4 regions of the Rossellomorea yichunensis genome follow, and region 4 is predicted to be linked to each of the others. Evidence: predicted binding sites of a transcription regulator. Region 4 holds the regulator's gene; each other region holds the start of a gene.

Region 1 (4,219 bases), on a different contig from region 4:
GCAAATGATGGCTGAACTTCTCAAAGAGAAAACAGACCTGGATGTTAAAGTGGAAGAAGGACTGGGGGAAGTATCGATTTTGACGCCCGCTCTTGAAAAAGGTGACATCGACGTATATATCGAGTACACAGGAACCGGACTCGAAGCGGTGTTAAAAGAGCAGGCGAAGGAAGGGGCTTCAGCTGAAGAAATTCTATCTCAAGTCCGTAAAGGATACGAAGAAAAATTCAATGTGACATGGTTAAAACCACTGGGATTCGAGAACACGTATACCCTTGCTTATACTCAAGATCAGGACTTTGATGCCAAAACGTTCTCTGACCTTGTTCCCCTTTCGAAAGATTTAAGCTTTGGTGCGCCGCATCAATTCTACGAACGTGAAGGTGATGGGTACGATGCATTTGCAGAGGCATATGGTTACGAATTCAAAGCGAAAGAAAGCTTTGACCCGAACATTATGTATGAAGCAGTGAAGAACGGAGATGTAGATATTATTCCGGCCTTTACAACCGATGGAAGAATACAACGTTACAATCTCAAAACGACTACGGATGACAAAGGATTCTTCCCACCCTATGATGCTGCTCCTATCATCCGTCAGGAAGTTCTGGAAGAGCATCCTGAAGTAGAAGAAGTCCTGAATGAATTAGCAGGACAAATTTCTGAGGAAGAGATGAGTGAGATGAATGCAAAGGTGGATATGGATAAACAAGATCCCAAAGACGTAGCGCGTGAATTTCTCCTATCCAAGGGATTAATTGAAGAGTAACCGATCAAGAAGTGTCAGAAAGGATTAGGAGTAGCAACACGTCCTTTGTCCCTCTGACACTTCATTCTGTTTAGATGAATTTATAAAATTTTGAAAAATTAAAGGGAAATATGATATAAAAGAAGAATAGGTCTTAAGAAACAGTCAAGAATGAATGGATAAGGAACGATGAAGGAGTTGTAAGCATCTATGGAAAACCCATCCCGACAGGAAATTGGAAACATCCTTAAACAATCAAAACGCATTGCGGTGATCGGATTAAGTGACAATCCTGCACGTACATCTTATATGGTCTCAAAAGCGATGCAGGATCAAGGCTATGAGATTATCCCTGTAAATCCAACCATTGATTCCGCATTGGGTGTTAAAGCGGTATCTTCTCTGAAGGAGATTGAAGGACCGATTGACATTGTCAATGTATTTCGCCGCTCAGAATTTTTACCAGAGATCGCGATAGAATTTGATGAAATCGACTCTAACGTGTTTTGGGCGCAACAGGGTGTAATGAATGAAGAGGCTTATCGCTTTTTGAAAGAACGTGGGTATACAGTCATTATGGATCGCTGTATTAAGGTTGAACATGCTTTAACCAAATAACTCTCACTCGTAACAAGCGGCTCTTACCGCTTGTTTTTTTTCGGGTCGACTTTTCTTCTTTCACCACTAAAAAAACCGGTTCATACAGTAGAAAACAGTCCAATATCAAAGCTGTTCTAGGAAATTACATTTGCGAAAATCAAATAAAACGCTACAATAAGCAATAGTGGTTTACCTCAGAAATGATCAAAACAGGTAAACGAACAAACGTTCTTGTGTTATAGTTAACATATACATAACCAATACTACCGTACAAGCACTATTTACGGATAGAGAAGTTTTGAAAGGGGAATGTTCGTGGCCAACCAGAATAAGACCATGGATTACAATGATGATGCCATTCAAGTATTAGAAGGTTTAGAAGCCGTACGTAAGAGACCTGGAATGTATATAGGCTCTACAGATTCAAGAGGATTGCATCATTTAGTATACGAAATTGTCGATAATTCGGTGGATGAAGCATTAGCAGGCTTCGGAAATGAGATTATTGTAACGATACATAAGGATAATAGCATCTCTGTGCAGGATAAAGGACGCGGGATGCCTACTGGAATGCATAAGCTTGGCAAGCCCACACCTGAAGTCATCTTGACTGTGTTGCACGCAGGAGGGAAATTCGGTCAAGGCGGGTACAAGACCAGTGGCGGCTTGCATGGTGTAGGTGCCTCAGTCGTAAACGCCCTATCTGAATGGCTTGTTGTGACGATTGAAAGAGATGGAATGAAGTATGAACAGCGTTTCACAAAAGGTGGAAAACCGGAAACCACTCTTGAGAAAATCGGAAAAACAAAAAAATCCGGAACCTGTATCCATTTCAAACCTGACCCGGAGATCTTCAGTAATACCACCTATAATTATGAAACGCTATGTGAGCGTCTAAGGGAATCTGCATTCCTTCTTAAAGGATTAAAAATTGAAATCATTGATGAGCGTCATGATCAGAAGGAAGTCTTTCACTTTGAGAGCGGGATCCAGGCCTTTGTTCAATACTTAAACGAAGAAAAAGATGTGCTTCATAACGTAGCTTTCTTTGAAGGAGAAAATCATACCATCGAAGTGGAGTTCGCCTTTCAATTTAATGACGGGTTCTCTGAAAACATTCTGTCATTCGTGAACAATGTTCGTACTAAAGACGGAGGTACCCACGAAGCCGGAGCAAAGACCGCCATGACCCGTGTCTTTAATGAGTACGCACGAAAAGTTGGGATTTTAAAAGATCGGGACAAAAATCTTGAAGGGACCGACATTCGTGAAGGCCTTGCCAGTATCGTTTCTGTGCGTATACCGGAACATCTCCTTCAATTTGAAGGGCAGACGAAAGGAAAGCTCGGTACGAGTGAAGCACGTTCAGCCGTGGATGCGGTTGTTTCGGAGCACCTTCTATATTTCTTAGAAGAAAATCCCGATACAAGTTCCCTTCTTATTAAAAAATCCATAAAAGCCGCCCAAGCCCGGGAAGCAGCACGTAAGGCAAGGGAAGATGCGCGTAACGGAAAGAAACGAAAGCGATCTGAAACCGTTCTATCTGGTAAATTAACACCTGCTCAATCGAGAAATCCAGCCCGTAACGAACTCTATCTTGTGGAGGGTGATTCTGCGGGAGGTTCAGCGAAACAAGGTCGTGACCGTAAATTCCAAGCGATCCTTCCACTTCGGGGGAAAGTCATCAATACTGAAAAAGCCAAGCTTCAGGATATCTTCAAAAATGAAGAAATCAATACAATCATACATGCGATCGGTGGTGGAGTCGGTCCGGAATTCAACGTCGGCGACATCAATTACGACAAAATTGTCATCATGACCGATGCCGATACAGATGGGGCCCATATCCAGGTTCTTTTGCTGACCTTCTTCTATCGCTACATGAAACCATTATTAGAAGCGGGGAAAGTTTATATTGCACTTCCTCCTCTCTACAAAGTAAGTAAAGGTACAGGAAAGAAACAAAAGCTTGAATACGCATGGACGGATGAAGAGCTTCAAGGAGCCATCTCTAAAGTTGGTAAAGGGTATATGATCCAGCGCTATAAAGGTCTTGGAGAAATGAACGCCGATCAGCTGTGGGAAACGACTATGGATCCTGAAACACGTGCATTGATCCGTGTCCGCATTGATGATGCTGCACGGGCTGAACGTCGGGTGACGACTCTTATGGGAGATAAAGTAGAGCCGCGCCGTAAATGGATTGAAAGCAATGTAGCATTTGGATTAGAAGAAGATGGAAGTATTCTTGAAAATGAAAACATTACGGTCGCAGAGGAGGGGTAATACATGACAACTGTAGAAAGATATCAAGACTTACCTCTGGAGGAGGTACTTGGCGACCGATTTGGACGTTATAGTAAATACATTATCCAAGAGCGTGCATTACCTGATGCCCGTGACGGGTTAAAGCCCGTACAAAGACGTATCCTTTACGCTATGTACGTGGATGGAAACACCCAGGAAAAAGGATTCCGAAAATCAGCGAAAACCGTTGGTAATGTTATTGGTAACTACCATCCACATGGTGATACATCTGTGTATGACGCCATGGTGCGTATGAGTCAATCGTGGAAAGTGCGTAAATACTTAGTCGAGATGCACGGAAATAACGGAAGCATCGACGGAGATCCGCCTGCTGCCATGCGTTATACAGAGGCTCGACTTTCTGCTATCTCCATGGAGCTCTTACGTGATATCGATAAAAAAACCGTGGACTTTGTACCAAATTTTGATGATACATCCAGTGAACCAACTGTTTTGCCTTCACGTTTTCCGAACCTTTTAGTTAACGGTTCTACTGGTATCTCTGCAGGATATGCAACTGACATTCCACCTCATCACCTTGATGAAGTCATTGATGCGACAATC
Region 2 (4,219 bases), 440 kb from region 4:
GGAGGCAACCCGTCGTGCAGTCGGTTTCCCCATCACGATTATCGCATCTGCTTTCATTCTCTATATGTATTATGGTCGATTGATGCCTGGATTCCTTGCGCACAGGGGATATGATTGGGACGATATCGTGAAGACGATGTTCTTTACCAGTGAAGGGATCCTTGGCACGCCACTATATGTTTCAGCAACCTTCATCTTCCTATTCTTATTATTCGGGGCCTTCCTCGTTAAAACAGGCGTAGGGCAATATTTTAATGATTTAGCTGTTGCCATTGCCGGTAAACGCACTGGTGGTCCTGCTAAGGTTGCAATCTTCTCGAGTGCCCTGCAAGGAACAATCAGCGGGAGCTCCGTTGCAAACGTTGTAACATCTGGTTCCTTTACCATTCCAATGATGAAAAAGCTTGGCTATCGTAAAGAGTTTGCAGGTGGAGTAGAGGCAGCGGCCTCAACGGGTGGTCAGTTAATGCCGCCAATCATGGGAGCTGCAGCATTCTTAATGGTTGAATTCATTGGAGGCATCTCATACTGGGATATCGCAAAGGCTGCCACCATTCCTGCTCTTTTGTATTTTACAGGAATTTGGATTATGACTCATTTTGAAGCGAAGCGAATCGGTCTTCGCGGTCTTTCGGACGAAGAGATGCCTAATCGTAAAGAAGTTTTAAAGAAAATCTACTTATTAATGCCGATTCTTACAGTCATTATTTTATTAGTGAGCGGTATGAGTGTTATGCGTGCAGCACTTTGGTCAATTGTTGCTACGGTCGTGATTAGCGCGATTCGAAAAGAGACAAGGATTGGCTTTAAAGATGCAGTTGACGCACTCGTAGACGGTGCACGTACTGCGCTTTCTGTAGCGGTAGCAACTGCGGCTGCAGGGATGATTGTCGGCGTAGTGACAAAAACGGGGTTAGGGCTGACACTTGCGAATGGGTTAGTTGATCTTGCTGCTGATCTAACAAATTCATCAGAAGGTAAACTAATCCTGACTCTGGTATTTACGATGATTGCATCGATTGTACTAGGTATGGGATCACCGACAACGGCCAACTACGTAATCACGTCCACAATCGCTGCACCGGCGATCATCTTGTTAGGTGCACCTGAGTTAGCGGCTCACTTATTTGTCTTTTATTTTGGTATCATTGCAGATATCACGCCGCCGGTGGCCCTTGCAGCATTTGCCGCCGCCGGGGTGTCAGGGGGAGAGCCAATACGGACCGGGGTCAATTCTGCTAAATTAGCGATTGCAGCCTTTATTATTCCGTATATGTTCGTCCTGTCACCTGAGTTGCTGATGATTGATACAACCATTCCGAGATTATTATGGGTTGTCTTTACGGCAATAACCGGAATGATGGCCATAGGGGCAGGAATGATTGGGTATTGGTACAGAAGAGTGTATGTGATTGAACGTTTCCTTTGTGTAGCAGCCGGTTTAATGCTGATCTATCCGGAGGGAAGCACAGACATCATTGGTTTAGTATTATTTGCTGTTATGCTTGCGTTACAATTCTTCATTAAAAGAGAAGACAAAACACCAAAGAAAGCAACAGCATAAAAAAAATACGTGAGGCTGACCCTTTACCAGGTCAGCCTCACGTATTTTAGTTTCCAATTAGGATATGGTTCGTTTCTTATAAGGAAGAAGAGGATAAGCGGCCAAAATATCATGTAGTCTGAATTTGCGGAAATCTTTTCGTAGTAAGCAATAGGCCAGAATAAAATCCCCATCAATTTTTTTAACGATGATTTTTCTTTTCGTACAAATGGATTCAGGAGTCATATAGATAATTTCAATGGGGCGTTGGTCCATGAATGAGCGCTGTAATACCGTATTCATTTGTGGGCTCCTCTCCAGGAAGTGTACTCACAGTATATGCGAACGAATGTTCCTTTATACATGAATTCCCAGAATATAAATGAATAGAACAAAAAATGATTGACATTTTTCTTATCATGACTATAATTTAATATATACCTTCCATCGCGACTTGTTAGCTCAGTGGGAGAGCACTTCCTTGACAGGGAAGGGGTCGTGGGTTCGAATCCCTCACAGGTCATACATAAAGAAAGCCTGCATCTTATTTAAAAGATGCAGGCTTTCTTCTTCTTTAATATGTAAATCAATCTTTATAACGGATTCTCAAAGTTACACGGCCTGCGCCGACTTGTCCTTCAAAGTAAAAAGGACTCTGTTGGAGATCATGTAAGAGTCCTTGCCAAAATCATATTAAGATATGATCACTTCTTTTAGTTGACTTCTAATTCTTCCTCAAAATAAAACGTGCCAGGATGTTCCTTTACGATGTATGAGTATCGTTTCATATTTTTTACGTATTGCCATTTCAATATTGTCACTGTTTCGCCAGTTTCCTTTATCGTAACCATTGCGCCATTACTAAACCGATTTTTTGTGGATTTCATTGGGCACTCCCTTTCATATTCTCTCATTATACCATAGTTTACCCTTCATTTTAGAGTCCCATTAATGATAAATCTTGATAAATATAATGGTAGCGCTTTAACGTGCATGAACGTAGTAATGGTTAGTCATATCCAAAGACCATTTGATGGGGGAAGGTTATGTCAGAGGTCTGACTTTCAAAACTTCTCGTTGAAGAACTTGCTTATTTGTTTCATTACTGTTATTCTATAGAAGAATTATTTTTGTCCGGTATACGAGGGAAGAACAAGATTTGATTTTTCACCTGATATCGCAAGAATAGTAATACATTGTGTGTAAAGCACTTTAGGAGGCAACAAACATGGAAAATGGTAAAGTAAAATGGTTTAACGCAGAAAAAGGTTTCGGATTCATCGAAGTAGAAGGTGGAGACGACGTATTCGTACACTTCTCAGCGATCCAAGGTGAAGGTTTCAAATCTCTTGACGAAGGTCAAGAAGTATCTTTCGACGTTGAACAAGGTGCTCGTGGACCACAAGCAGCTAACGTACGTAAAGCATAATCTAACTTTACAACTCCAAAAACAGACTCATTCGTGAGTCTGTTTTTTTATGGAGATATTTAAGTAACCGGTGATATATTGAAAAATTAATGGTTGTCTTTCCATTATGTCTCAATTAAATCGGCCGCTATAAAAAGCAGCCTTCACATTCTCTAAAATTTATTTTCCTAAATCCTTCTTCGTCACTTCACTGCGGATATTGAGTTCTTTCGAGAATTCAGTATCGCTTTTTTTATTGTTTGGGTATTTGTTTTTTCGTTCACGATTATCATTTTTATTAGTCAACGTTGTTCCTCCCATTTGTAAGTAGTCAGTACATTCTTATTCTTAACCTGTGAATCATCTTTATCCTTGGTAAGAAAGGGAAAGACACACACTTGGTGAGATATTTCCGCCTTGAAAGACTGGAATCATAATATCACCGTACATTCCTTTTTCCACCCATGATATAGTAAAGAAGCGGTAAATGATCAAAGGGAAATGGGAGAGAGTAGATGAAACAAATGTATGAAAAAGTCATTGAGTTCAGGGATGAACGAAATTGGGATGCCAATCATAATGAAAAGGATCTTGCCATTTCCATTTCATTAGAGGCAAATGAACTCCTGGAAAATTTCCAATGGAAAACAAGCCGGGAAGCAGTGGAAGCGACACGTCAAAATATTAAAGAAGAAATGGCTGATGTCCTGATTTATTTAGTCCAGCTGGCTGATAAAATGGATATCGACTTAGAAAAGGAAGTATATGAGAAGTTGGAAAAGAATGCACTGAAGTATCCGAAATAATGATTGGGGACGGATCTCCTGAAAAGGTCCGTCCCTTTTTACAATTATATTTTCTTAATGGAAATCGCGTCACGCATTTTTTGCAGGGAAGATTTGGATAGATCTTTTCTCTTCATCATGGTGTTAACGTAGAGGGCATCGACAATACTAAGCTGACTGATTCTTGAAGCAAGTGCTTCAGATCGATATTCGGTTTCTTGAGAAACTGTAAATAGAGGAATGTCGACCCCGATGCTTAAAGGTGATTTGGCAAAGTGAGTAATGGCGATGGTCGTTACCCGATTTTTCTTCGCTACGTCCAATACTTCCAATAAATCTTTGTTCGATCCTGAATGAGAGATAAAGACGATTACATCAGCATCGGTCAATTGTGAAGCGGAGATCAGCTGCATATGGGAATCGTTGTACGCAGTAGTGGTCATGCCTGTTCTGAGGAACTTATGATGCGCATCCATGGCAACA
Region 3 (4,219 bases), on a different contig from region 4:
GAAAACGACAGAAACGATCCTCCTTGGTAGCGGTGCCGTTTTAGCTCTGATCATTGGTGTGGTATTAACATCATTCACACAAAAATCCGAGGGAGACGAAGGGTCTCAACTGAAAAAGGGTCTACTCACTTTATTATTATCCAGTTGTGGATACATAGCCTATGTCGTCATTTTAAGATGGTTTGATATTAATGGATGGGAAGCGATTTTGCCCCAGGCGATTGGAATGTTTATCGGGGCGGTTGTCATTACGTTCAGGCATAAGCCCTTTACAAAATATACGGTACGAAATATCTTGACCGGTCTGATGTGGGCATCGGGGAATCTAGGCTTGCTGCTTGCGCTTCCACGCATCGGGGTGGCAACGAGCTTCTCCCTATCTCAAACAGGGATCGTCATTTCTACCCTTGGAGGTTTGTTTTTCTTAGGTGAAAAGAAATCCAGGAAGCAAATCCTTCTCGTCATTGCAGGGTGTGTTCTTATCATTATAGGCGGTGTTCTATTAGGCTTTACGAAAGATTAAGGAGGAATGGATATGTATTCAGATCTAACAGGGAAGGTTGTCGTTATAACCGGAGCTGCTACTGGAATAGGAAAGGCGATTGCCAAAAGATTTGCCAGTGAAGGCTGTAAAGTGGTCATTAATTATTTCAAAGAAGAAGAAAATCCTGAAGAACTAGTAAGGGAAATCGAAGAAGCAGGGGGAACAGCCTCCATCATTCAAGGTGATGTGTCAAAAGAAGCAGATGTTCAGGGCTTTGTTAAATTGGCCCATGATACATATGGTCGCCTTGATATCTATGTGAACAACGCAGGAATCGAGAATGAGGTACCCTCTGAGAATCTTTCACTCGAAGATTGGCAGAGAGTCATCAACACAAATCTGACGGGGACCTTTCTCGGGTGCCGCGAAGCAGCGAAATACATGCTTGATCATAATATCAAAGGGTCGATCATCAACGTTTCTTCCGTTCATGAAATCATACCGTGGCCTCACTTTGCTCATTATGCGGCCAGTAAGGGTGGTGTGAAATTATTAATGGAGAGTCTTGCATTAGAATTCGCACCCGATGGAATCCGGGTAAACAATATTGCTCCCGGAGCCATTGATACTCCCATCAATGCCGAGAAATTTTCCGATCCCGAAAAGAAAAAAGGTGTGGAAAAGCTCATTCAAATGGGCTATATCGGGGAACCGGAGCAAATTGCTTCCTGTGCAGCCTTTTTGGCTTCAGAGCAGGCAAGTTATGTTACAGGAACCACCCTCATCGCTGATGGGGGCATGACGAAATATCCAGGATTCCAAGCCGGGAGAGGCTGATGTATGTATAGGAGTAGGCCAACATCATAATATGATGTTGGTCTTTTTATTGTGTTATGAGTTGAAGTATTCTTAATGCATTATAGTGATGATCCGCCTGACCAAGCCGCCTCCGCTTTTCTTGATGTCCAGCTCCAGGGGCTAGTCCCTCGAGGTCATAAGCTAAATTGACCAAAAAGGCAAAGAACGCCTTTCCGGTCAATTCATCTTATGCTTGTCGGGCCTGATCAAGCCGCCTCCGCTTTTCTTGATGTCCAGCTCCGGCGGCTAGGCCCTCGAGGTCATAAGTCAAATCCACAAAAAAGGCAAAGAGCGCCTTTTATGAGGATTCGTCTTATGCTTGTCGGACCTGATCAAGCCGCCTCCGCTTTTCTTGTTATTCTCTCTATTTCCATTAATTTTTGTTGAAAGGGAACGTATATTCGGTTAGAATCATAATTATACTATATAAGAACGTTTGTTCTATTTTAGGTAAAATGGAGGGCGAATATATGACTGTCGATTACAGTGTGCTGCCACACCATAAGATTCTGTGCATCGATATGAAGAGCTTTTATGCTAGCTGTTCGGCTGTCATGCTGGGTCTCGATCCTCTTGAATGCCATTTGGCCGTAGTAGGGGATAGGGACCGCCAAGGAAGTATTGTGTTAGCGGCATCACCCAGGCTGAAGAAGGACTTTGGGATCAAAACGGGCTCGCGGATGTTTGAAATCCCAAAGGACCCGCGCATCCGGCTTGTAGAGCCAAAAATGGCTACGTATGTCAGGATATCGACTGAATTGACGCGATTGTTCCATCGCTACGTACCGAAAGATGCCATTCATACGTATAGCGTGGACGAAAGTTTTATCAAGATTGATGGAGCGACGAATCTTTGGGGGGATGCCACGACCATTGCCCGCAAAATCAAGGATGATATGGAAAGGGAGTTTCAGCTGCCGTGCGCCATAGGGATCGGTCCCAATATGCTGTTATCTAAGCTTTGCCTGGATCTCGAAGCAAAAAAAGAGGGGGTCGCCGAATGGACCTATGAAGACGTTCCGGAAAAGCTGTGGCCGTTATCGCCTTTACGAGAAATGTGGGGGATTGGCGGACGCTTAGAAAAAACGCTCAATCGCATGGGCATTTTCTCTGTCGGGCAATTGGCGCAGTATGACCTTGAGAAGCTGGAGGCCAAGTTCGGCGTTATGGGAAATCAACTTTATTACCACGCATGGGGAGTTGATTTATCTGAAATAGGAGCACCGATCATGGATGGTCAAATCAGCTTTGGCAAGGGGCAGATCCTGTTGCGCGATTATAAGGAGAAAGAGGAAATCAAACGTGTCATTTTAGAAATGTGTGAAGAAGTCGCCAGGCGCGCCCGCACCCATCGCAAGGCGGGGAGAACAATAAGCTTTGGCGTCGGTTACAGTCACGAAGAATTTGGTGGAGGGTTTCACCGGTCGCGGACCATCGAGGAGCCGACCAATATCACCATGGATTTATATCGTGTATGTCTGGAGTTATTTGAAGAGAATTACAACGGGAAAACTGTACGGAAAATCAACATCGCTCTTTCAAATATTGTAGATGATGGGGCCTTGCAGATTTCTTTGTTCGAGCCGAATCGGTGGGAGAAGCGGGAGCTGGGGTATGTAGTGGACCGAATCCGAAATAAATATGGATCAGCAGCCCTTCTCCGGGCCGTATCCTATACAGAAGCAGGAACAGCAAGGCATCGTGCCCGCCTGGTGGGTGGACATAAATCGTAAATATAGGAGGTGAGAGGATTGATCCGCGATCGAGGAAGAATCAAGTGGACATCTATGATGCTGCCGGAGCACGTGAAATTACTCAGGGATTGGGCAAAGGAAGATACGCACGAGAAGAGGATCGAACTTGACGAGCAGGAACTGGACAGGATGAATGAAGTCGTCGCAGAGGCGATGGAGTTTGGTAAATCGGTGTCGATTACTCACTATGTAAAGCACCGTCATCAATTATCGATTGGAACCGTTCACCATGTCGACTCACTGGAAGGGAAGCTGCACGTCGTAGACAGGTTTGAAGACGTACACTATATTCCACTTGCAAGCATTGTGGACATTCGTTTTTTCGATTGACAGCCCAATGAAAAGAGAGACTTCACCCTGGTGAAGTCTCTCTTTTCATTCCATTTACTCTTCGTCCAATACTTTTTCTGCGCGCACACATGATTCGAATTTTCCTTTATGAGACGCGTCACAAAACGGCATGTTTGTAGACAAACCACAACGGCAAAGAGTAAACACTTGTTTCGTTGGAAATACATTTCCGTCAGCATCAATAAGTTCCACGTCCCCGCTTACACGAAAAGAACCATTATCGTTCACTTTAATTTGAGCTTTTGCCATGAAAAACCACCCTTTCTAGAAAATACAAAAGAATCCCCACTATCGATAGTAAAGTGAAAACAGTAAAAAAGCAATATTCTAAAGGAAACAAATAAAATGTGATAGGATAAGGGATAGAGGAGGTCGTCGTCGGATGAAAATTGAACTAACGAACGAAGCAACCAAAAAGATTCAAGATAAAGTCGGGGCCCAAAATGGTCACCTGAAATTGAAATATGATACAGAAGGCTGCGGCTGTGTTGTCAGCGGTATTCCTACTTTATGGTTTGTCCATCATCCCGTTGAAGGTGAAGATATAAAGATAGAAACGAACAGCTATCCGATTCTAGTGGAAAAATCAAAGAGGGTATTCCTAGACGAAGAGTTAAAAATTGATTTTTCTTCACAAAGCAACACGTTTCAGTTAAAGAGTCCCGGCCAGATCATAAATGGGAGAATGAACTTTTTGATGTTTCCGGGAGAATGAAAATAAAAGCCTCAGATCTGAGAGAGAACATCGAAGATCCGAGGCTTTTTATAATAT
Region 4 (4,219 bases):
ATAACAAGATGATGTTTGACGGTTCTTCAATTGAAGGGTTTGTTCGAATTGAAGAATCAGATATGTACCTATTCCCTGATTTAGACACTTGGTTAGTATTCCCATGGACAGCTGAAAAAGGAAAAGTAGCCCGACTGATCTGTGATATCTACAATCCAGATGGCACTCCATTCGAAGGAGATCCGCGTAACAATTTAAAGCGCATCTTAAGTCAAATGGAAGAGCTAGGGTTTACTGACTTCAATCTTGGACCTGAGCCAGAATTCTTCCTCTTTAAATTAGACGTAAATGGTGAGCCGACATTAGAATTGAACGATAACGGTGGCTACTTCGATTTAGCTCCTACAGATTTAGGGGAGAACTGCCGTCGGGATATCGCATTAGAACTAGAAGAAATGGGCTTTGAAATCGAAGCATCACACCACGAAGTTGCACCTGGTCAACATGAGATCGACTTTAAATATGCAAGTGCATTAAGAGCATGTGATGATATCCAAACATTTAAACTAGTGGTTAAAACGATTGCACGCAAGCATGGATTACACGCAACATTCATGCCTAAGCCTCTATTTGGTGTAAATGGATCGGGAATGCACTGTAACATGTCCCTATTCAAAAATGGGGAAAACTCTTTCTTCGATGAAAAGGGAGATCTGCAATTAAGCGATACAGCTCGTCAATTCCTTGCAGGTATCATTAAACATGCAACTGACTTTACAGCGATCACTAACCCGACTGTAAACTCATACAAGCGTTTAGTACCTGGATATGAAGCACCTTGTTATGTTGCATGGTCTGCTCGTAACCGCAGCCCATTAATCCGTATCCCTGCTTCTCGTGGATTAAGCACACGTGTTGAGGTCCGTAGTGTTGACCCGGCCGCAAACCCATACTTGGCGATGGCTGTATTACTGGCTGCTGGATTGGATGGAATCAAGAATAACCTTCCAGCTCCTAAGCCAATCGACCGCAACATTTATGTTATGGATAAAAAAGAGCGTGAAGAAGCGGGAATCGTAGATCTTCCAGCAACTTTACACGCTGCATTAGAAAACCTTAAAACAAATGAAGTAATCGTTAAATCCCTTGGAGAACACATCTTCGAACACTTCGTTGAAGCGAAAGAAATCGAATGGGATATGTTCCGTACACAAGTACACCCATGGGAGCGCGAGCAATACATTCAAATGTATTAATCCTAAAAAAGTGTATTTTATTCAAAAGGAGTGGAGGCAGCATAAATGCTGCCTCCACTCGTTTTTTAGGCCATCAAAAATATAAGCCGCTATGTATACATAGCGGCTTATTACATATTAATGTACTTGACGATAAACTCCGACAACTTTTCCTAAAATGGATACATTTCGTAAAATGATCGGAGCCATGGTTGAATTCTCTGGTTGTAATCGGACATAGTCCTTTTCTTTAAAGAAGCGTTTTACAGTCGCTTCATCTTCCTCAGTCATCGCTACGACGATATCTCCATTGTTCGCTGTTTGTTGCTGACGCACGATAACAAAATCCCCATCCAAGATCCCGGCCTCTATCATACTGTCACCCATGATTTCCAGCATGAAGACCTGTTCATCCGAAGGTGCCATACGCTCAGGCAGTGGGAAGAATTCCTCGACATTCTCAACAGCCGTGATGGGTTGACCGGCTGTAACCTTACCGATTAAAGGAACGTTAACAACCCGCTGACGCGGTATCGTATCCTCTTCAAGATTTAAGATTTCGATGGCTCTTGGTTTAGTGGGATCTCTACGAATAAGACCTTTACTCTCTAACCTGGCCAGATGTCCGTGTACGGTGGAACTAGAAGCAAGACCAACGGCTTCCCCGATTTCCCGTACGGAAGGTGGGTACCCTTTTTCTCTTACTGCAATTTTAATATATTCTAGTATGTCCTGCTGTCTTTTAGACAATTTTGTCATGTTCACGCACCTCTATTATAGATCTTATGTTCCCATTATAGCATGTCTTTCCAGCCGATACAAACATAAGTTCGAATTTCTGTTGACACCAAACGAATGTTCGTATTACAATGAATATAACAAAAACAGAACAAACATTCGTATGGAGGTATTTTTTATGTTAACACACATTTGGAATCGTTTCTCTTACATTATTATATTATTTATTTTAGCGCTTTTATCTGCAGCCTATTTGCTAGTGGTCATGGCAAACCAGCCGTCATATCAAAGCATCACCGTTCAGGATGGAGACACACTATGGACTATTGCCAAACAGTACAATGAAGAATATTCTATGACGGTGGAAGAATTTATCGCTTGGGTCGGAGAGGAAAATAATCTCACATCATTCTCAATCAAACCCGGTGAATCACTTGTGTTACCTATAGAAAATCCAACATTATCCACCCATTCAGACTATGAATTGGTAATGAACGAAGAATAGAGGGATAGAAGATGAAGGCAGTAATTTACTGCAGAGTCAGTACAAAGAAAGACACGCAGGAAACATCCTTGGAACGTCAAGAAGAGGAATTAGTGAAATTAGCACAAGAACACCAATACGAAGTGGTTGCTATCATAAAAGATCAAGCAAGCGGTTTTGAGTTGGATCGCCCTGGTGTTCTTGAACTTCTTGATTTGATTAAAGAGGAGTCGATTGAGGCTGTTCTCATACAGGACGAAACAAGAATTGGTAGAGGGAATGCCAAAATTGCTCTTATTCATTGTTTATTAAAAGAGGAAGTCAAGATCATCAGTCAAACACATAGTGGGGAGCTTCACTTATCTGAATCAGATTCTATGGTGATTAATATTGTAAGTATGGTTGAGGAGTATCAAAGGAAACTCCATAATTTAAAAATCAGACGAGGTATGAAAAGGGCAGTGGAAAATGGTTTTCAACCTCATAAAAATCTAAAAAATAAAGGGAATGCAGATGGAAGAGAGCGGATTGAAGTACCCGTTGAGGAAATTGTCAGGTTAAGAAAGAACGAACTGACATTTGCTGAAATTGCAGCCACTTTAAGAGGGTTTGGGTATAATGTCTCCAAAGCTACCGTACATAGGCGTTTCAAAGAATATATGTCTTCATTGGAAAATGCGTAACTCTTGTTTTATCTCCTTTAATCTAGTAACATGACGATAGAATTAAGCTTTACTATTGGTTGTGTATTAGATTTTGCTTACTATGCAATAAAGGAGTTTTTATAGATGCTTTCAAAAACAAAAATGAATCGAATCAATGAACTTGCCAAGAAGTCCAAGAGTAGCGGACTAACCGAACAAGAAGCAAAAGAGCAGTCCAAGTTGAGAAAAGAATACCTGGAAACGTTTCGTCAATCGATGAAAGGGACCATTGAAAATACAAGAATATTTGATCCGGAAGGTAATGAAGTGACGCCTAAGAAGATTCAGGATATACAGACTAAGAAGAAAATGAACTAAATGAATGAACTGCCAGGTCCATATTATATGGACCTGGCAGTTTTTTTCATCTTCACCCCTTATGAAATCATAAGGTTTTTTATTTTCAACGATCATAAAGTCATGTTATCATTCAAGATAGTTGTATAAACTATCAAAGAAGATTAATATTAATAAGGTACATTAAAAGGAAGGATGTCTGACATATGTTTGATAACACAGATCAGTTAGCAATTAATACAATCCGTACATTATCTATCGATGCAATTGAAAAAGCAGGTTCTGGCCACCCCGGAATGCCTATGGGAGCAGCTCCGATGGCGTATGCTCTTTGGACAAGATTCATGAACCATAATCCGAAAAATCCTGAGTGGTTTAACCGGGACCGCTTCGTTTTATCTGCCGGTCATGGATCCATGCTATTATATAGCCTGCTTCATTTATCAGGTTATGACGTTTCAATGGAAGATCTTAAAGAATTCCGTCAATGGGGAAGTAAAACTCCGGGTCACCCGGAATACAAACATACTCCAGGAGTAGAAGCTACGACTGGACCATTAGGACAAGGAATCGGTATGGCAGTCGGTATGGCACTAGCTGAAAGGCATTTAGCGACTACATACAATAAGGATCAATACGATATGGTAGATCATTTTACATATTCTATTTGTGGAGATGGAGACTTAATGGAGGGTGTGGCCTCTGAAGCAGCTTCATTGGCAGGTCACTTGAAATTAGGTCGTCTAGTAGTTCTCTATGATTCAAATGATATTTCACTTGATGGAGAGTTAGACAAATCTTTCTCTGAAAGTGTGAAAGGC

Evidence for each region. Region 4 encodes LexA, which represses DNA repair genes until DNA is damaged. Its sites were predicted from a motif close to CGAACATATGTTCG; they were not measured.
Region 1: a site for LexA is predicted at 1,567-1,580, ahead of parE (DNA topoisomerase IV subunit B). Genes of this name have one in related genera too.
Region 2: a site for LexA is predicted at 1,886-1,899, ahead of RSX31_RS01580 (WYL domain-containing protein). Genes of this name have one in related genera too.
Region 3: a site for LexA is predicted at 1,733-1,746, ahead of RSX31_RS07220 (Y-family DNA polymerase). Genes of this name have one in related genera too.

What each region holds. Positions count from the first base shown of each region.
Region 1 covers NZ_JAVYAD010000002.1:59,849-64,067, forward strand. Annotated here, with positions in the region: gene RSX31_RS04700 (ABC transporter substrate-binding protein) at 1-769, shown strand, start outside; gene RSX31_RS04705 (CoA-binding protein) at 959-1,366, shown strand; gene parE (DNA topoisomerase IV subunit B) at 1,664-3,634, shown strand; gene parC (DNA topoisomerase IV subunit A) at 3,638-4,219, shown strand, end outside.
Region 2 covers NZ_JAVYAD010000001.1:307,250-311,468, forward strand. Annotated here, with positions in the region: gene RSX31_RS01575 (TRAP transporter permease) at 1-1,564, shown strand, start outside; gene RSX31_RS01580 (WYL domain-containing protein) at 1,622-1,846, opposite strand; tRNA gene RSX31_RS01585 (tRNA-Val) at 1,995-2,066, shown strand; gene RSX31_RS01590 (hypothetical protein) at 2,257-2,430, opposite strand; gene RSX31_RS01595 (cold-shock protein) at 2,772-2,972, shown strand; gene RSX31_RS01600 (hypothetical protein) at 3,132-3,257, opposite strand; gene RSX31_RS01605 (nucleotide pyrophosphohydrolase) at 3,467-3,757, shown strand; gene RSX31_RS01610 (MurR/RpiR family transcriptional regulator) at 3,802-4,219, opposite strand, start outside.
Region 3 covers NZ_JAVYAD010000002.1:517,102-521,320, reverse strand. Annotated here, with positions in the region: gene RSX31_RS07230 (GRP family sugar transporter) at 1-523, shown strand, start outside; gene RSX31_RS07225 (glucose-1-dehydrogenase) at 536-1,321, shown strand; gene RSX31_RS07220 (Y-family DNA polymerase) at 1,813-3,075, shown strand; gene RSX31_RS07215 (YolD-like family protein) at 3,094-3,426, shown strand; gene RSX31_RS07210 (CDGSH iron-sulfur domain-containing protein) at 3,481-3,696, opposite strand; gene RSX31_RS07205 (iron-sulfur cluster biosynthesis family protein) at 3,830-4,162, shown strand.
Region 4 covers NZ_JAVYAD010000001.1:747,091-751,309, forward strand. Annotated here, with positions in the region: gene glnA (type I glutamate--ammonia ligase) at 1-1,196, shown strand, start outside; gene lexA (transcriptional repressor LexA) at 1,314-1,934, opposite strand; gene yneA (cell division suppressor protein YneA) at 2,092-2,418, shown strand; gene RSX31_RS03695 (YneB family resolvase-like protein) at 2,430-3,080, shown strand; gene RSX31_RS03700 (DUF896 domain-containing protein) at 3,186-3,419, shown strand; gene tkt (transketolase) at 3,605-4,219, shown strand, end outside.